2 regions of the Streptomyces sp. NPDC041796 genome follow, and region 1 is predicted to be linked to the other one. Evidence: riboswitches for the same ligand, from Rfam matches in the RefSeq annotation. Region 1 holds a riboswitch; the other holds the start of a gene.
What was found. A riboswitch is a leader RNA that binds a small molecule or an ion and turns the genes downstream of it on or off. The one in region 1 is predicted to bind S-adenosylmethionine.
Positions count from the first base shown of each region.

Region 2: linked by a shared signal. The riboswitch ahead of thrC (threonine synthase) and the one ahead of ACZ6C1_RS17340 (aminotransferase class V-fold PLP-dependent enzyme) in region 1 are both predicted to bind S-adenosylmethionine.

Region 1 is NZ_JBVJAH010000007.1:390,229-400,116, forward strand. Features, by position in the region: gene ACZ6C1_RS17320 (sensor histidine kinase) at 1-1,108, shown strand, start outside; gene ACZ6C1_RS17325 (response regulator transcription factor) at 1,105-1,764, shown strand; gene ACZ6C1_RS17330 (SLC13 family permease) at 1,905-3,269, shown strand; partial or broken gene ACZ6C1_RS17335 (glycerate kinase family protein) at 3,266-4,411, shown strand; gene ACZ6C1_RS17340 (aminotransferase class V-fold PLP-dependent enzyme) at 4,407-5,765, opposite strand; SAM riboswitch class IV at 5,930-6,047, opposite strand; gene trpD (anthranilate phosphoribosyltransferase) at 6,233-7,297, opposite strand; gene qcrB (cytochrome bc1 complex cytochrome b subunit) at 7,435-9,066, opposite strand; gene qcrA (cytochrome bc1 complex Rieske iron-sulfur subunit) at 9,063-9,888, opposite strand, start outside.
Region 2 is NZ_JBVJAH010000015.1:82,764-92,651, forward strand. Features, by position in the region: gene ACZ6C1_RS27600 (SIS domain-containing protein) at 1-70, opposite strand, end outside; gene ACZ6C1_RS27605 (extracellular solute-binding protein) at 202-1,470, shown strand; gene ACZ6C1_RS27610 (DUF3263 domain-containing protein) at 1,484-1,717, shown strand; gene otsB (trehalose-phosphatase) at 1,755-2,597, shown strand; gene ACZ6C1_RS27620 (alpha,alpha-trehalose-phosphate synthase (UDP-forming)) at 2,681-4,123, opposite strand; gene ACZ6C1_RS27625 (glucosyl-3-phosphoglycerate synthase) at 4,169-5,113, opposite strand; SAM riboswitch class I at 5,229-5,373, shown strand; gene thrC (threonine synthase) at 5,391-6,674, shown strand; gene ACZ6C1_RS27635 (ubiquitin-like small modifier protein 1) at 6,715-6,993, shown strand; gene ACZ6C1_RS27640 (cold-shock protein) at 7,403-7,609, shown strand; gene groL (chaperonin GroEL) at 7,920-9,542, shown strand; gene ACZ6C1_RS27650 (SRPBCC family protein) at 9,633-9,888, shown strand, end outside.

The sequences.
Region 1 (9,888 bases):
GGTGCTGCGGCAGCCGCGCGACACCACCGGCGCCGCCCTGCACCGCGACCGTGACGCGCTCGCCCGGATCTTCGCCTCCCCCGCCCGCTCCGGCACCCTGGACCGCCCGCAGGGCGAGGTGCGGTGGGCCAAGGTGCCGATCGACCCGGCGGGGCACGCGGCGCCGGGGGCGTTCGTCGTCGCGTTCCACGCCGGCCACGAGCAGGCCATCGCCGCCGAGGCGTTCCGCACCCAGCTCGCCATCTCGGGCGTCGCGCTGCTGATGACCACCGGCATCGGCTGGGCCGTCGCGGGCCGGATCCTCGCCCCCGTACGCCTGGTCCGCCGGGCCGCCGCGCAGCTCACCGAGCAGGACCTGACCCGCCGCATCCCGGTCCAGGGCCGTGACGACATCGCGCTGCTCGCCGAGACGTTCAACGCCATGCTGGACCGGCTGGAGCGGGCGTTCGCGGCGCAGCGCCAGTTCGTGGACGACGCCGGTCACGAGTTGCGCACGCCCATCACGATCGTCCGCGGCCACCTGGAGCTGATGGGTGACGACCCGGCCGAACAGGCCGAGACGATCCGGCTGGTCACCGACGAGCTGGACCGGATGAGCCGGATCGTCGAGGACCTGCTCCTCCTCGCCAGGGCCGAGCGCCCCGACTTCGTCACGCCCGAGCCGGTCCAGCTGGGCGAGCTGACCGCCGACGTGTTCGTGAAGGCACGGGCACTGGGCGAGCGCGAGTGGGTCCTGGACGGGGTCGCCGACCGCGAGGCCGAGCTGGACCCGCAGCGCATCACCCAGGCGATGGTCCAGCTGGCGCAGAACGCCGTCCAGCACACGGTCCCCGGCCAGCGGATAGGGATCGGCTCGCGTGAGATCGACGGCCGGATCGAGCTGTACGTCGCCGACACGGGGCCCGGGGTGCGGGCGGAGGACGCCACCGTGATCTTCGAACGGTTCCGGCGCGGCACGGCCCGCCGCGGCACCCGCGCGGGCGGCGGCGCCGGGCTCGGGCTGTCCATCGTGAAGGCCATCGCCGAGGGCCACCGCGGCCGGGTGGAACTGCGCCGCACCGAGGGCGGCGGCGCCACCTTCGTACTCGTACTGGAGGAGGACGAGTGAACCGGATTCTGATCGCCGAGGACGAGGAGCGGATCGCCTCCTTCGTCGAGAAGGGACTGCGCGCCAACGCCTTCACCACCACCGTCGCGGCCGACGGCGACACGGCGCTGGACTACGCGGTCACCGGCGGCTTCGACCTGATGGTGCTGGACATCGGCCTGCCGGGACGGGACGGCTTCACCGTGCTGCGTGAGCTGCGCGAGGCGCGGGTGACGCTCCCGGTCATCGTGCTGACGGCCCGTGACTCGGTGCGCGACACGGTGGCCGGCCTGGAGGGCGGCGCTGACGACTGGATGACCAAGCCGTTCCGCTTCGAGGAACTGCTGGCGCGGGTACGGCTCCGGCTGCGCACCGCCGCCCGGGCGCCCGAGGTGACGGTGCTGCGCAGCGGCGACCTCAGCCTGGACCTGCGCACCCGCCGGGCCCGCGCCGAGGACCGGACCGTCGACCTGACGGCCCGTGAGTTCGTGCTGCTGGAGTTGTTCCTGCGCCACCCGGGACAGGTGCTGTCCCGGGAGCAGATCCTGTCCCACGTATGGGGGTACGACTTCGATCCCGGCTCGAACATCGTGGACGTGTACGTGCGGGCGCTGCGGAAGAAGCTGGGCGCGCGGCGACTGGAGACGGTGCGCGGTATGGGCTACCGGATGCCGTAAAGCGCCCCGTTCCATGAAATTCCCTTAACAAAGCGCTCATTGAGGACTCACGGCGCGTACCGAGACTGATCACCGTGGCCCTCTCCCCCAGCAGGTCGGCATGGTTCGGCGGCGCGCTCGGTCTGTGCGCGCTGCTGGCCATGCCGTCCCTGTTCACCGGTCTCGGCACCGACGCGCGCCTCACCCTGGCCGTCTTCGTGCTCGCCACCGTCGCCTGGATCGCGACGCCCGTGGACGACACCTATGTCGCGCTGGGCGCGGGCCTCGCGCTCACGTCGACCGGTGTGATCAGCAGTCGGACCCTCTTCGCCACCCTCGGCGACGAGACCATCTGGCTGCTGATCTGCGCCTTCGTCCTGGCGGCCGCGGTCACCCGGACGGGGCTGGCGGGGCGAGCGGCGGCCTTCCTGGTCAGCGGCGCCCGTACGGTGCGCCAGCTCGTCCACCTGACCACCGCCGCGCTCGTCGTCACCTCGTTCGCGGTCCCGGCCACCTCGGGCCGGGCCGCGCTCGCGCTGCCCGTGTTCCTCGCGCTGGCCAAGGTCCTGGCGGAGCGTGAGCGGCTCGTGGTGATGCTGGCGCTGCTGTTCCCGACGGTGGTGCTGCTGTCCGCCGTCGCCACTCTGATCGGCGCCGGGGCGCACCTGATCACGGTCAATGTGCTGTGGGAGCAGACCGGCCAACGGCTCGGGTTCGTGCAGTGGCTGCTGCTGGGTCTGCCGCTCGCCGTCGTGTCGTCCCATCTGGCCGCCGAGGCCGTCCTGTTCACCACCACCTCGCGGGCCGACCGGCGCGGCCCGGTGCGCATCACCCCGGCCGACATCGAAACGCACTCCCCCACCCCCGTCACCGGGCCGCTGTCCACCGCCGAGTCGCGCTGCGCGCTGCTGCTGGCCACGGTGGTGGCGCTGTGGTGCAGCGAGCCGCTGCACCGGGTGTCCCCGGCCGTGGTCGCGCTGATCGGCGCGGTGGTCGCCGCGTCACCGGCCCTGGGGACCGTGCGGCTGAAGGACGGCCTGAGGACCGTGCCGTGGCCGCTGCTGCTGTTCATGGCGGCCACCATGGCGATGGGCGTGGCGCTCGCCGACTCGGGTGCGGCGCGGTGGCTGGTGGAAGGACTGCCGGTGCACGCGCCGCCCTGGCTGTTCCTCACCGTCGTCGTGGTGGTCAGCACGGCGGCGCACCTGATCCTCCAGTCCCGCTCGGCGCGCTCGTCGGTGCTCGTCCCGCTGGTCGTCGTGGCGGCGGCCGCGGCGGGCGTCAACCCGGTGGCCGCCGCGCTCGCCTCGACCGCCGCGGCCGGGTTCTGCCACACCCTGCCCGCGTCGGCGAAGCCGGTCGCGCTGTTCTCCGACGTCCCCGACGGGGTGCCCACCTACACCCCGCGCGACCTGCTGCGGCTGTCGGCGGTGCTCGCCCCGCTCACGGCGGCCCTGGTCCTGCTGTTCGCCCTGACCGTCTGGCCGCTCCTCGGCGTGCCCGTCCTCCTGGAGGCCCACCCATGAGTCACTCGTACCGTGTCGCCGTCGCACCCGGCGGCTTCAAGGAGTCCCTGACCGCGCGGCAGGCCGCGGTGGCCATCGCCGAAGGGGTGCTGCGGGTCCTGCCGGACGCCGAGGTGGACCTCATCCCGCTGGTCGACGGCGGGGAGGGTACGGCGGAGGCGCTGGCCGCGGCGACAGGCGGGCGCCTCGTGCCGTGCACCGCGACCGGCCCGCTGGGCGAGCCGGTCGACAGCCACTTCGCGCTCCTCGGGGACGGGTCGGCGGTCGTGGAGATGGCCGCCGTCGCCGGGCTGGCCCTGGTGCCGCCGGGCCGCCGCGACCCGGGGGCCACGACGACGTACGGGGTGGGCGAGCTGATCCGCGCCGCTCTCGACGCGGGTGCCCGGCGCGTCCTGGTCGGCTGCGGCGACTCGGGCACCTCGGACGGCGGCGCGGGCGCGCTGCAGGCGCTGGGCGTCCGGCTGCTCGACGAGGACGGTCACGAACTGCCGTACGGCGGCGCCGCGCTGGCCCGGCTCGCGGCCGTCGACTCGCGCGGGCTCGACCCGCGGCTGGCGGACGCCGAGCTGCTGGTGGCGTGCAACCCGTACAACGTGCTGTGCGGCGAACGGGGCGTGGCCCGGGTGTTCGGCCCCCAGAAGGGCGCGACGCCGACGCAGTGCGAGGAGCTGTCGGCGGTACTGGAGCGCTGGGCGGCCGCGCTCACGGGGGCGTTCGCCCCGGCCCTGGACCTGCGGTGCGCGCCCGGCACCGGGGCGTCGGGCGGGCTGGGAGCGGGGCTCGCGGCGGTGGGCGCCCGGCTGCTCCCGCGCTTCGAGGTGCTCCTCGACGGGCTGGACCTCGGCCCCCGGCTGGCCCACGCCGACCTGGTGATCACCGGCGAGGGCGCCCTGGACGCCCAGACCGTGCGCGGCAAGGTCCCGGGCGAGGTGGCGCGGCGCGCCCGGGAGGCGGGCGTCCCGGTCCTCGCCCTGGCCGGCACGCTGGGCGAGGGCGCCGGGGAGGCGGGCCTCGACGCCTACGAGTCGATCGCGCCCGGCCCCCTGCCGCTGTCACAGGCCCTGGACCGGGCCGCCGAACTCCTCGCGGACGCCGCCGAGCGGGCCCTGCGCACGGTGCTGGTGGGCACCCGCGTGGTCAGCCGCGGTCGGGCACACAACGCCCGTCCTCCGTACGGTAGTTCCACCGCGCCCCGTCCCGGACGAGTTCCTTCACGGCCCGAACGAACCGGTCGACGTGCTCGTCCGGCGTCCCCGCCCCGAAGCTGACGCGGATCGCGTTGAGGGAGGTGGGCCCGCCGTCGGGTGCGCCGCACTCGCCGACGTCCCGGGGGTCGCTGCCCAGCAGGGTGCGCACCAGCGGGTGGGCGCAGAACAGCCCGTCGCGGACGCCGATGCCGTACTCGGCCGACAGCGCCGCCGCGAAGTGCGAGCTGTTCCAGCCCTGGACCACGAAGGAGATGACACCGACCCGGGGTGCCTCGTCGCCGAACAGCGACAGCACCTTCACCTCGGGCACCTCGGCGAGCCCCTCGCGGACCTTGCCGATCAGGTGCCGCTCACGGGCGACCAGGGTGTCGAACCCTGCCTCGGTGAGCGCCTTGCAGGCGGAGGCGATGGCGTACACGCCGATGACGTTGGGCGAGCCGGCCTCGTGGCGGGCCGCGGTGGTGTGCCACTCGACGTCCACCCCGCCGTCGGCGCGCCGGGCGACCTTGCGGGACGCCCCGCCGCCGGCCAGGTACGGATCGGCGTCGCGCAGCCAGTCGGCACGTCCGGCGAGGACACCGGAGCCGAACGGGGCGTACAGCTTGTGCCCCGAGAACGCCACCCAGTCGACGTCCAGTTCGCGCACCGACACCGGGTGGTGGGGCGCCAGCTGCGCGGCGTCCAGGACGATGCGGGCACCGTGGGCGTGCGCGGCCGCGGCCAGCTCCCGCACGGGCCACAGCTCACCGGTCACGTTCGACGCGCCGGTGACGCACACCAGGGCCGGGCCGTGGGGCTCCCGGTCGGCGAGCGCCCGCTCCAGCGTCCCGACCGCCTCCCCCGGCGTACGGGGCGCGTCGAGGTACGTCACCCGCGCGTCCCTCCACGGCAGCAGCGAGGCGTGGTGCTCGGTCTCGAAGACGAAGACCTGGCAGCCGGCGGGCAGGGCGGCGGACAGCAGGTTGAGCGAGTCGGTGGTCGACCGGGTGAACACGACCTGGTCGTCCTCGCGGCAGTCCAGGAACTCCGCGACCGCGGCCCGGCTGTTCTCGAACAGGTCGGTCGACAGCTGCGACAGGTACCCGGCTCCCCGGTGCACGCTGCCGTAGTACGGCGCGTACGCGGCCACGTCGTCCCACACTCGCTGGAGGGCCGGCGCGCTGGCGGCGTAGTCGAGCGCGGCGTACGTGACCTCTCCCCCGGTGACGAGCGGCACGGTGACGTCCCGTCCCAGAACGGGCAGCGGGGCACAAACGGACTGGTCGGCGGCGACGGTGGTGACAGACATGGCGAACTCCCGTACGGGGCAGGCGAATTCAACCGCGTCGACGCACAGGGGTGCGGCGCGGCGGAAGGGAAAAGGGGGTGCCGAAGAAGGGGCGGATACGCCCTATCGCATTCGCTTGCTCACGAGACTGCTCCCTTGAGGACCAGGACCCCAGGGTGTGCAGGGGTCCGCGCTTGCCACAGACTTCGCCGCCTGCGGCCTGGTCTTCACCCGGGGCACCCCGCCACGGACGGAGGGTTGCCGGACAGCGGGCCGGGGCCGTAGTCGCTGTCACTCATGACCTGCCGAGAAGTTAAGCCACGTGATCGCCCGCGCGCAACCCGTGTCCGGATCCCGGGACACCGGCGGATCCCCGGAAGGGCACCACGCGGCACCCGCCGGGCGGCACGTCCGTGCACGGGGCCCACGCCGGGGAGGGCCCGGTGCCGCGCGGCGCCGCCCGCGGGCGATCACGTGCCGAAGGCGCGCTACGCGTTGCTCGCCGCCACCCAGCGGTCCAGCGCCGCGCGCGCCGCGCCCGAGTCGATCGCTTCGGCCGCACGGGTGATGCCCGCCGCGAGCCGCTCGGCCAGCGGCGCGTCCGACGGCTCCAGGGCGACGAGGGCCGCCGCGGCGTTGAGCAGCACCGCGTCCCGGACGGGGCCCGTCTCGCCGCCCAGCAGCCGGCGCGCCACGTCCGCGTTGTACGAGGCGTCCGCGCCGCGCAGCGCCTCGACGGGCACGAGGTCGATGCCCACGTCGCGCGGGTCGAACGTCTCCTCGCGCACCGCGCCGTCGCGGACCACCCACACCTTCGACGTCGCCGTGGTCGTCAGCTCGTCCAGGCCGTCGTCACCACGGAACACCAGGGCGGAGGAGCCACGCTCGGCGAGCACACCGGCCATGATCGGGGCCATCCGGGCGTCGGCGACACCGGTCGCCTGGGCCTTCACGCGCGCCGGGTTGGTGAGCGGGCCGAGGAAGTTGAACGTGGTGCGGATGCCCAGTTCCTTGCGGGCCGCCGCCACGTGGCGCAGCGCCGGGTGGAACTTCACGGCGAAGCAGAAGGTGATCCCGGCCTCCTCGGCGACCTCGGCGACCCTCCTGGGCGTCAGGTCCAGGTTGACGCCGAGCTTCTCCAGCACGTCGGAGGAGCCGGAGGCGGAGGACGCGGCACGGTTGCCGTGCTTGACGACCTTGGCACCGGTACCGGCGACGACGATCGCGGACATGGTGGAGATGTTGACGGTCTTGGCGCCGTCGCCGCCCGTGCCGACGAGGTCGACGGACGGTCCGGGCACGTCGATGAGGTTGGCGTGCGCGTACATGGCGCGGACGAGGCCGGTGATCTCCTCGACCGTCTCGCCCTTGGCGCGCAGCGCGACCGCGAAGCCGGCGATCTGGGCGTCGGTGGCCTCGCCCCGCATGATGCGGTCCATCGCCCACGCCGTGGCGTCGGCGCTCTGGTCCCGCCCCTCCAGTAGAGCGTTCAGGACGTCGGGCCACGAGCGGCCCGCCGCGATGTCGCCTCCAGCGGGGTTCACAGCGCTCATGGTCGCTCCTGGTGTCGTACGTACGGGGAGTACGGGGCGTACAGGGATGACCACCACCCTATCCATCCCGGGGCACGGCAAAGAGCCCCGTCCAGCGAATGGACGGGGCTCCTGCCGTGGCGAATCAGTTCAGGTGATCAGTGGTGGCCGTGGCCGCTGGTGATCTCCTTGTACTCGTCGGCGGTGGGCTTGGGAATCTGGTTGCCCTCACCGAAGTAGCCCTTGCTGAGCTTCGCGCGGAGCTTCTGCCCGCGCGACGGCTTGCGCTCGACACCGTTCTCGTCGACCGTCGGGCCGATCTCGGCCGGCTTGTACTGCTCGTGCGCGGTGAGCGCGTGCAGCTGGGCCTGGCTGAGGGGCTCGTGGATCTCGACGAACTCACCGTGCGGCAGGCGCTTGATGATGCCGGACTCACGTCCGTGCAGCACCTTGTCCTTGTCACGGCGCTGGAGACCGAGGCAGATCCGCTTGGTGACGATGAACGCGATGACCGGGCCGAGGAAGAAGAAGATCCGTACGAACCAGGTGATCGAGTTGATCGACATGTGGAAGTGGGTGGCGAAGATGTCGTTGCCACCACCGATCAGCATGACCATGTAGCCGGTGACCCAGGCGACACCCAGAGCGGTCCGGGTGGGCGCGTTGCGCGGCCGGTCCAGCAGGTGGTGCTCCCTCTTGTCGCCGGTGATCCACGACTCGATGAACGGGTAGACCGCGATCGCCGCGAGCATCACACCGAAGAGCACCAGCGGGATGAACACGCCCAGGACCAGCGTGTGGCCCCACAGGTTGATCTCCCAGCCCGGCATGACACGGATCAGACCCTCGGCGAAGCCCATGTACCAGTCGGGCTGGGCGCCGGTGGACACCTGGTCCGGACGGTAGGGGCCCATGGCCCAGATCGGGTTGATCGTGAACATGGCGGCGATCATCGCGATGACACCGAAGACCAGGAAGAAGAAGCCTCCGGCCTTGGCCATGTACACCGGCAGCAGCGGCATGCCGACGACGTTCTTGTTCGTCCGGCCGGGGCCGGGGAACTGGGTGTGCTTGTGGTAGAAGACCAGGATCAGGTGCGCCACCACGAGGCCGAGCATGATGCCCGGCAGCAGCAGGATGTGGATCGAGTAGAACCGGGCCACCATGTCGTGGCCGGGGAACTCGCCGCCGAACAGGAACATCGAGATGTACGTGCCGACGATCGGCATGGACAGGATCGCGCCCTGCGTGAAGCGGACACCGGTGCCGGAGAGCAGGTCGTCCGGGAGCGAGTAACCGGTGAAGCCGGTGAACATGCCCAGGACGAACAGCAGGAAGCCGAACAGCCAGTTGATCTCACGCGGCTTGCGGAACGCGCCGGTGAAGAAGACGCGCATCATGTGCACGAACATGCCCGCGAGGAAGATCACCGCGGCCCAGTGGTGGATCTGCCGGATGAGCAGACCACCGCGGACGTCGAAGCTGATGTCCAGGGTCGAGGCGTACGCCTCGGTCATGCGGATGCCCTGCATCGGCACGTACGAGCCGTGGTACTCGATCTCGTTCATGCTCGGGTGGAAGAACAGCGTCAGATACACACCCGTGAGGATGATGATCAGGAAGCTGTAGAGGCAGATCTCACCCAGCATGAAGGACCAGTGGTCCGGGAAGATCTTGCGCATGTTGGCCTTGGCGAGGCCGTAGATGCCCAGCCGGCCGTCGGCCCAGTCGGCGACCCGCTCGCCGGCGGGCGCCTTGCGCTTGGCGTCGCTTGCGGTCGTGGTGCTCATCCGCGCTCCCAGAATGCAGGGCCGACGGGCTCGGAGAAGTCGCCGAGCGCTTCGAGGAAGCCCTCGTCGTTCACGCCGATCCGCAGCTGCGGCAGCGCGTGACCGGCCGGGCCGAAGATGACGCGGGCGCCGTCGGAGAGGTCGAAGGTGGACTGGTGGCACGGGCAGAGGACGTGGTGGGTCTGCTGCTCGTACAGCGAGATCGGGCAGCCCACGTGGGTGCAGATCTTCGAGAAGGCGACGATGCCCTCGTGCGACCACTCCAGCTCGCGCTTGTCCTTGATGTCCTCCGGCTGGATGCGGACGATCATCAAGGCATCCTTGGCGATCTTGTTGTTGAACTCGTGGTCGCTCTCCTCCAGGCCCTCGGGCTTGGCGAACGTGAGCGAGCCCACCGCGACGTCCTCGGGACGCAGCGGCTCGTTGGTGTTCATGTTGATGAGCTGCTTGCCCTTGCTCCATCCGGTGTGGAAGAGCTTCTTCTCGGGCAGCGGGCCCAGCTCGCGCAGCAGCACCAGACCGGAGAGCGGCACCATGGCCAGCGCGCCGAACATGGTGTTGCGGATCAGCGGGCGGCGGCCGATCGCGGACTCCCGCGCACCGTCGGCGAAGTCCGCCATGACCTTGGCCTTGACCTCGGGCGTCGCCTCGATGGCGTGCCGGTCGTCGGCCATCTCCTCGTCGGACATCAGGGTGCGGGCCCAGTGGACCGCGCCCGCGCCGATGCAGAAGAGCGCGATGCCCAGGGTCAGACCCAGCGACAGGTTGGTCGCGCTGACGTGCCCCAGCGGCCAGACATAGATGATCTTGTCGACCGGGAAG
Region 2 (9,888 bases), on a different contig from region 1:
ACGCCGCCGCCTCGGCGGCACGGCGCCAGCAGGCGGGCTGGGTGGCGATCTCTGCTGCGGTACGTGACATGCGCGGACGCTCCTACGGCAGGTGAGGAAACTGGCCAGTCTTCGGCCAAGCGATACCCAGGTGGTGTAGACCTCATCCGCGCTGTGGGAAAATCAACGGCCAATGCAGGAACCAAGAGGTGGGGAAGAGTTGTGCAGCGCCGCTACACAGGACTGACCGCGGCGGTGGCCGCACTGAGCATGGCGGCGACGCTGGCCGGCTGCGGAATCGGCGACGGGGACGAGGACGTCACCCTCAAACTGGTGGCCGCCGACTACGGCAGCGGCGAGTCCAACACCTCCCAGAAGTACTGGGACGACCTGGCCCGCGCGTTCGAGAAGACACACCCCGGCATCACGATCGACGTCGACGTCATGTCCTGGAAGGACGTCGACCGCGAAGTCGCCGAGATGGTCGAGAACGGCGAAGCGCCCGACCTCGCGCAGATCGGCGCGTACGCGGACCACGCCGCCGCCGGCCGGCTCTACAAGGTCGAGGAACTCGTCCACATCCCCACGCAGGCCAACTTCCTGCCCCTCCTCAGCCGTGCGGGCGAAGTCGACCGGGCCCAGTACGGCATGCCGTTCGCGGCCAGCACCCGGCTGCTCTTCTACAACAAGGGCCTCCTCGACAAGGCCGGCGCCAAGCCGCCGAAGACATGGGACGACATCCGGAACGCCGCCGAGAAGCTCAAGGGCAAGGGGGTGGCCTACCCCTTCGCGCTGCCGCTCGGTGCCGAGGAGTCCCAGGCCGAGACCATGATGTGGATGCTGGCCGGCGGCGGCGGGTACCGCGACAGCGGCAACGTCACCTACGACATCGACTCCAACGAGAACGTCGCCACCTTCACCTGGCTCAAGAACAACCTCGTCGCGAAGGGCCTGACCGGCCCCGTCGCCCCCGGTGACCTCGACCGGCAGGAAGCCTTCGACGCCTTCGTACGCGGTGACGTCGGCATGCTCAACGGCCACCCCACGCTGATGGAAGCCGCCGAGAAGGCCGGCGTGGACGTCGGCAAGGTGCCGATGCCCACCCCCGACGGTGAGTCCCGCCCCTCGATGGGCGTGGCCGACTGGATGATGGCGTTCAAGCAGAACGGCCACCGCAAGGAGATCGGCGCGTTCCTGGAGTACGTGTACGAGGACAAGAACGTGCTGGCCTTCTCCGACCAGTACGACATCCTCCCCGTCACGTCCACCGCCAGCGCCGCGATGCGCGAGGACCCGAAGCACAAGGACCTGTGGCCGTTCCTGGAGGAACTGCCCACGTCCGAGCTGTACCCGGTGGGCCGCACGTCCTGGGCGAAGGTCAGCGAGAGCGTCAAGAAGAACATAGGCAAGGCCGTCGCACCCGACAGCAGCCCGGACGCGGTGCTCTCGGGCATCGCACGGGAGGCCAGGGACGCGGAGGCGGCCGAGTAACTATGTTGCTCATATGACCGCCGAGCCACTCACCGAACGGGACCGCGCCGTCCTCGCCATGGAACGGCGCTCCTGGCCCGGCCCCGGTGCCAAGGAACGCGCGATACGCGAGCAGCTGGGCCTGTCGCCCACCCGCTACTACCAGCTCCTCAACGCGCTCCTCGACGACCCCAGGGCCCTCGCCCACGACCCCGTCACCGTCAACCGGCTGCGGCGGCTGCGCGCGTCGCGGGAGGCGCGGCGCTGAGGTGTGCGCGGGCGGGGCCCTGGATAGGTTTCGGTGCATGGGCACCCAACCGGATTCCTTGCCGCGTCCCGCCACGCCCGCCGGCCGCGAAGGCCTCACGGCGTTCCTGGCCCACCCCGAGCGGGCGGTCGTCGCGCTCGACTTCGACGGCACCCTCGCCGACATCGTGGAGGACCCCGAACAGGCCCGCGCCCATCCCGGCGCCGTCCCCGCCATCGCCGCGCTCGCCCCGCGCATCGCGTCCGTCGCGGTCATCACCGGCCGCCCGGCGGGTGTCGCCGTGCGGTACGGCGGTTTCGCCGGCGTACCGGGGCTGGAGCGCCTGGTGGTCCTCGGCCACTACGGCGCCGAACGGTGGGACGCCGTCACCGGCACCGTCCAGGCCGCCCCCGAGCACCCGGGCGTGGCGGCCGTCCGCGCCGAACTGCCCGGGTTCCTGGACCGCGCGGGCGCGTGGCGCGGCACGTGGATCGAGGAGAAGGGCCGCGCGGTGGCCGTTCACACCCGGCGCGCGGAGGACCCGCAGGCGGCCTTCGACGCGCTGAGGGCCCCGCTGGCTGACCTCGCGGCCGCGCACGGACTGGTCCTCGAACCCGGCCGCATGGTCCTCGAACTGCGCCCCCCGGGTGTCGACAAGGGCGTGGCGCTGACCGAGTACGTGCGGGAGGTCGGCGCGGAGGTGGTGGTGTACGCGGGCGACGACCTGGGCGACCTGCCGGCGTTCGCCGCGGTGGAGAAGCTGCGGTCGGACGGGATGCCGGGGCTGCTGGTGTGCAGCGGCAGCGACGAGGTCCCCGAGGTCGCCCAGCGGGCCGACCTCCAGGTGCCGGGCCCGCGTGGCGTGGTCGCCCTGCTGTCCGCGCTGGCCGCCGCCGTCTGAACACCGACCGTTGGTGCCACCCGTTCCGCCCCGGCGAGACGGGTGGGCACCAACGGTCCGCGGACGAACGCCGGAGCCCCCGGTCAGGGGCGGAGCGCGGTGAGCTGGTCCAGGAACCAGCGGGCCGGGGGGAGGGCGGTGGCCGCCGAGGCGAGGCGCTTGGTGCGGTCCGCGCGCTCGGCGGGGGGCAGGGTCAGCGCCTCGTGGAGGGCCTCCGCCGTGCCGACCACGTCGTACGGGTTCACCGTGATCGCGTCGTCGCGCAGCTCCTCGTACGCCCCCGCCTCCCGTGACAGGACCAGCGCGCAGCCCGCGTCGGAGACGACGGGGACCTCCTTGGCGACGAGGTTCATGCCGTCCCGGATCGGGTTGACCAGCGCCACGTCCGCCAGGCGGTACGCGGCGAGCGAGCGGGCGAAGTCGTCCTCGACATGGAGGATCACCGGGGTCCAGCCGTCCCGGCCGTACTCCGCGTTGATCTCGTCGGCGAGCCGGGACACCTGCGCTGTGTACTCCCGGTAGACCGGCAGGTCCTGGCGGGAGGGGTAGGCGAACGCGAGGTGCACGACGCGCTCGTGCCACTCGGGGCGCTCGGCCAGCAGGTGCCGGAAGGCCAGGAGGCCACGGACGATGTTCTTGGACAGCTCGGTGCGGTCGACGCGGACGATCGTCCGGCGGTCGGGGCCGATCTGGTCGCGCAGCATCGCCATCCGGTCGTCCACGTCCGGGCGGCGCGAGCGGTCGCGGAGGAAGTCGGCGTCCGCGCCGAGGCCGTGCACGCCCAGTTCGGTACGGCGGTGCCGCCCGTGGGCCCCGTGCTCGACGCTCGGCGGAAGGTCCTTGGGCCAGTGCGTCGTCACGTCCATGTCCCGGAGGGAGGACGCGCAGCAGGCCTGGAAGGCCCGCAGCCAGCGCCAGGTCAGGAACCCGAGCCGGTCCGCGCCGAGCATGCCGAGGAGGAGCTCCTCGGCGATGTCGTCGGGGAGCATGGCGAAGTACTCGGGAGGCGCCCACGGGGTGTGCGAGAAGTGGCCGATGCGCAGGTCCGGGCGGATCTCGCGGAGCATCCCGGGGACCAGCGCCAGGTGGTAGTCCTGCACGATGACGACCGCGTCGTCGGCCGCCTCCTCGGCGAGGGCCTCGGCGAAGGCGCGGTTGTACAGGCGGTAGGCCACCCACTGGCGCCGGAACTCGGCGTCGAACACGGGCTCCAGCGGAGTCTGGTACAGCATGTGGTGCACGAACCACAGCACGGAGTTCGCGATGCCGTTGTAGGCGTCGGCGTGCACGGCCGCGTCGATGTCGAGCATCTTGACGCCCGGCTCGGCCGCGAAGCCCTGCCGCACCGCCTGCCGGTCGCCGTCGCTCAGCGCGGCGCACACCCACAGCGCGCCCGCGTCCGGCCCGATCGCGGAGAGTCCCGACACCAGCCCGCCGCCGCCGCGCCGGGCGTCGAACGTCCCGTCCTCGCGTGGCACGTAGCTGACCGGACCGCGGTTCGAGGCGACAAGAATCTGGGCTGCCATGGAGACGAACCTAGCCCGTTGCGGAAACGCTCAAACGTACGGCAGTCAGGCCACCCGGCGGCGCCGTGCGTACTCGGCCACCTCGATCATCGGCGGCCGTTCCTCGGTGTCGACGTCGTGCGTACGCGGTACGAAGCCGTCGTCCCCGCGGTCGAACTGCGTCAGCCGTGGCCGCACCAGGTGCCCGCGCGACAGCCGGAGCTGGGCCGTCCGGTAGATCGCGGCCGCCATCCGGCCCAGTGCCCGCTCGTCCTGGTGCCGGTGCTTGCGCACGCCCACGTCCACCTGGGCGAGGGCGTCGAGGCCCACGGTGTGCAGGGCGTCCACGAGGAGGCCCAGCTCCACTCCGTAGCCGACGGGGAAGGGGAGGCGTTCGAGGAGGGAGCGGCGGGCCGCGTATTCGCCGCCCAGCGGCTGGACGAACCCGGCGAGCTGGGGCCAGTGCAGGTTCAGCAGCGGCCGTGCCACCAGCTCGGTCACCCGGCCGCCCTGTCCAGGGGAGCCCGCCAGGGGCCGGTCGTACATCGCCTTGACGAGGTGGACGGACGGGTCGGTGAGGAGAGGGCCGACGATCCCGGTGACGAAATCGGCCGAGAAGTCACGCAGGTCGGCGTCGACGAAGCAGACGATGTCGCCGGTGGTGGCGAGGAGGGAGCGCCACAGCACCTCGCCCTTGCCGGGGACGGCGGGTATGCGGGGGAGTATCGCGTCCCGGTGCACCACGTCCGCCCCGGCCGCGGCGGCGACCTCCGAGGTCCGGTCGGTGGAGCCCGAGTCGATCACCACGAGTTCGTCGACGAGCGGGACGGAGGCGGACATCAGCTCGCGGCGGATCACCGTGACGATGTCGCCGACCGTCGCCTCCTCGTTCAGCGCGGGCAGGACGACACTGACGGTCGTACCGTGCTTGGCCGCGAGCAGCCGGTCGAGCGGTCGGTCGGCCACGGACCAGGACCGCCGCTCCAGCCAGCGCTCCACCTCTTCCAGCACGTGATCTCCATCTCGCGTATCGGACGACCATCTCAAGCGTCCAGGGGTTCGGTTACAGTCTTGAGCAACGCGGACGACCCTCACATGCCGGGTCCCCGCGAAAACAATCGAATACCGCTCATCCAGAGGGGCAGAGGGATACGGCCCGTTGAAGCCCCGGCAACCCTCCAGTCGGCACTCGCAAGCTCTTGCGCGAGGCCCCGGCTAGGGAAGGTGCCAAATCCGTCTCATGGCGAAGTGCGCCATGAGGAAGATGAGGAGAAAGGGCCTCGCCTCCATGGCTGTACAGACTGTCGCCACCGCCAAGAACGTCGACCTCGGGCCTGCTTCCGCCCTCTCCTGTCGCGAATGCGGCGAGCGCTTCGAGCTCGGCCCCATTTTCGCCTGTGAGCTGTGTTTCGGGCCGCTCGAGATCGCCTACGACCTGCCGGTGGGTGACCCGGAAGCCCTGCGCAAGCGGATCGAGGCCGGTCCCGCCAACATCTGGCGGTACGCCCCTCTCCTGCCCGTGCCGGCCGACGTGGCGGACAAGCCGAACCTGAACCCCGGCTGGACCAAGCTCGTCCAGGCCGACAACCTGGCGCGCGAGCTGGGCGTCGAGCCGGGCAAGCTCTTCGTCAAGGACGACTCGGGCAACCCGACGCACTCCTTCAAGGACCGCGTCGTCGCCCAGGCGATCGAAGCGGCGCGCGCCTTCGGCTTCACCACCCTGTCCTGCTCGTCGACGGGGAACCTGGCGGGTGCCGTCGGTGCCGCCGCCGCGCGGGCCGGCTTCCGTTCGTGCGTGTTCATCCCGCACGACCTGGAGCAGGGCAAGGTCGTCATGGCCGCGGTGTACGGCGGTGACCTCGTCGGTATCGAGGGCAACTACGACGACGTGAACCGCTTCTGCTCCGAGCTCATCGGTGACCCGCTGGGCGAGGGCTGGGGCTTCGTGAACGTCAACCTGCGGCCGTACTACGCGGAGGGCTCCAAGACCCTCGCGTACGAGATCTGCGAGCAGCTCGGCTGGCGGCTGCCCGACCAGCTCGTCGTCCCGATCGCGTCCGGCTCCCAGCTCACGAAGATCGACAAGGGGCTCCAGGAGCTCATCGCGCTGGGCCTGGTCGAGGACAAGCCGTACAAGATCTTCGGCGCCCAGGCGGAGGGCTGCTCCCCGGTGTCGACGGCCTTCAAGGCCGGTCACGACGTCGTACGGCCCCAGAAGCCGAACACCATCGCCAAGTCGCTGGCCATCGGCAACCCGGCCGACGGCCCGTACGTCCTGGACATCGCACGCCGGACCGGTGGAGTGGTGGAGGACGTCGACGACGAGCAGATCGTCGACGCGATCAAGCTGCTGGCGCGTACGGAGGGCATCTTCGCCGAGACGGCGGGTGGCGTGACCGTGGGCGTGACGAGGAAGCTGATCGAGGCGGGTGTGCTGGACCCGTCGCTGACCACGGTCGTGCTCAACACGGGCGACGGCCTGAAGACCCTGGACGCGGTCGCGCCGACCACCGGCCCGAGCGCGACGATCCGCCCGAGCCTGGACGCGTTCCGCGACGCCGGCCTGGCCTGACCCGTAGTACTGAGCCTGTACTGAAAGGCAGCAACACGACATGAGCGTCAACGTCCGCATCCCCACCATCCTCCGGACCTACACGGGCGGCAAGGCCGAGGTCACGGCGGAGGGCGCGACCCTGTCCGAGGTCATCGAGTCGCTGGAGAAGGACCACCCGGGCATCGCCGCCCGTGTCCTGGACGACCAGGGCAAGCTCCGCCGCTTCGTGAACGTGTACGTCAACGACGACGACGTGCGCTTCGAGGACGGCCTGGCGACCGCGACCCCGGACGGCGCGGGCGTGTCGATCATCCCGGCCGTCGCCGGCGGCTGCTGACCCACACAGCGTGACGGACATTGCCCCCTCCGCGAGAGAAGCGGAGGGGGCAATTCTGCATGGTTGAGCGCGGTAGAGTTGGGGAAGTCCCCGCCGCTGCCTGTGCCGCACGCATATGAGAGATTGCGCGGCTGCGACAAGATGCAGTCAATGTACCCCCGTGAATTGCGCCATTTGGGCGCTTTGCCGGGCCCGACTTGCCCGGGATTCTGGCCCATTCGGCCACATTTTCCGTTCACCCATGCTCGGATTTCTCGTCCGATTGACCTGTTGCAGACGGCAGTTGGGCAGATACATTCAGCGGCGGTCGACGCGTTCCGGCGCACGCCCGCACCTGTCAGCGGGTGAGGTCTGACCCGGGTCCGCGAAGTGCGGTCCTGTGCAAGGGCCAGTAATAGGGGAGTTAGGCATGGCTCAGGGCACCGTCAAGTGGTTCAACGCGGAGAAGGGGTACGGCTTCATCGCGGTCGACGGTGGTGCGGATGTTTTCGTCCACTACAGCGCGATCCAGATGGACGGCTACCGCACCCTTGAAGAAGGTCAGCGAGTCGAGTTCGAGATCTCGCAGGGCCAGAAGGGTCCGCAGGCGGACATGGTCAAGCTCGCCGCCGGCTGAGAGCCGCGTCGCGATCGACCGACCATCGACTGTCGACACCGCAAGTGACGAGGGGCTCGCGTTCCAGGGGACGCGAGCCCCTCGCGCGTGTCCGGACAACGCCCCGGATCTGCGGGAGGCGCTTGCACTCGCATGGGTCGAGTGCTAATCATTGGCGTTAGCACTCTGAAGGTGAGAGTGACAACGAAGGACCGGGTCGGTGAGGTCCGCAGGCCGGTGGGGCAAGGAACCACTTCAGGCAGGCAGGCCGTCCGTCGCGGGCGCCAGCGCGGTCCGGAGCATCCACCCCAGTCCGGGAGGACCACTTCACATGGCCAAGATCATCGCGTTCGACGAGGAGGCACGGCGCGGCCTCGAGCGCGGCATGAACCAGCTCGCCGACGCCGTCAAGGTGACCCTGGGCCCCAAGGGTCGCAACGTCGTCCTCGAGAAGAAGTGGGGCGCCCCCACGATCACCAACGATGGTGTTTCCATCGCCAAGGAGATCGAGCTCGAGGACCCGTACGAGAAGATCGGCGCCGAGCTGGTCAAGGAAGTCGCCAAGAAGACGGACGACGTCGCCGGTGACGGTACGACCACCGCGACCGTTCTCGCCCAGGCGCTCGTCCGCGAGGGTCTGCGCAACGTCGCCGCCGGCGCCAACCCGATGGCCCTGAAGCGCGGCATCGAGACCGCCGTCGAGGCCGTCTCCGGTGCGCTGCTCGAGCAGGCGAAGGATGTCGAGACCAAGGAGCAGATCGCTTCCACGGCCTCCATCTCCGCCGCCGACACCCAGATCGGTGAGCTCATCGCCGAGGCCATGGACAAGGTCGGCAAGGAAGGCGTCATCACCGTCGAGGAGTCCCAGACCTTCGGTCTGGAGCTGGAGCTCACCGAGGGTATGCGCTTCGACAAGGGCTACATCTCGGCGTACTTCGCCACCGACATGGAGCGTATGGAGGCGTCGCTCGACGACCCGTACATCCTGATCGTCAACTCGAAGATCTCCTCGGTGAAGGACCTCCTTCCGCTGCTGGAGAAGGTCATGCAGTCCGGCAAGCCGCTGCTGATCATCGCCGAGGACGTCGAGGGCGAGGCCCTGTCGACCCTGGTCGTCAACAAGATCCGCGGCACCTTCAAGTCCGTCGCCGTCAAGGCCCCGGGCTTCGGCGACCGCCGCAAGGCCATGCTGAACGACATCGCCATCCTCACCGGTGGCCAGGTCATCTCCGAGGAGGTCGGCCTCAAGCTCGAGAACGCCGGCCTGGACCTGCTGGGCCGCGCCCGCAAGGTCGTCATCACCAAGGACGAGACCACCATCGTCGACGGTGCCGGTGACAGCGACCAGGTCGCGGGTCGCGTCAACCAGATCCGTGCCGAGATCGAGAACTCCGACTCGGACTACGACCGCGAGAAGCTCCAGGAGCGCCTGGCGAAGCTGGCCGGCGGCGTGGCCGTCATCAAGGCCGGTGCCGCCACCGAGGTCGAGCTCAAGGAGCGCAAGCACCGCATCGAGGACGCGGTGCGCAACGCCAAGGCCGCCGTCGAGGAGGGCATCGTCGCCGGTGGTGGCGTGGCCCTGCTCCAGGCGTCCAGCGTCTTCGAGAAGCTGGAGCTCGAGGGTGACGAGGCGACCGGCGCCAACGCCGTCCGCCTGGCCCTGGAGGCCCCGCTGAAGCAGATCGCCGTCAACGGTGGTCTCGAGGGTGGCGTCATCGTCGAGAAGGTGCGCAACCTGCCCGTCGGCCACGGCCTGAACGCCGCTACCGGCGAGTACGTCGACATGATCGCCGAGGGCATCATCGACCCCGCCAAGGTGACCCGTTCCGCTCTGCAGAACGCGGCCTCCATCGCGGCGCTGTTCCTCACCACCGAGGCCGTCATCGCCGACAAGCCGGAGAAGGCCGCGGCCGGTGCTCCGGGCGGCATGCCGGGCGGTGACATGGACTTCTGATCCTCGCGGATCGGACACAGTCCTTTCGTTCCGAGGGCGGTACCCCTTCTCCCAGGGGGGTGCCGCCCTCGGGCGTTCTACGCTGGTGTCATGGCCGTCGACGTCCTGACCGAGACCGTGATCGACGCCCCGTGCGACCTCGTCGCCGCGTACGCCGCCGACCCGTCCAACGCGCCCGAGTGGTACGTGAACATCGTGTCGGTGGAGTGGGAGACCGAATCAGAGGTCCGGGCCGGCGCCAGGGCCGCCTTCGTCGCCCGCTTCCTGGGCCGGCGGCTCGTCTACACCTACGAGATCGTCGACCATGAGCCCGGGCGGCGGCTGGTCATGCGGGCCGACCAGGGGT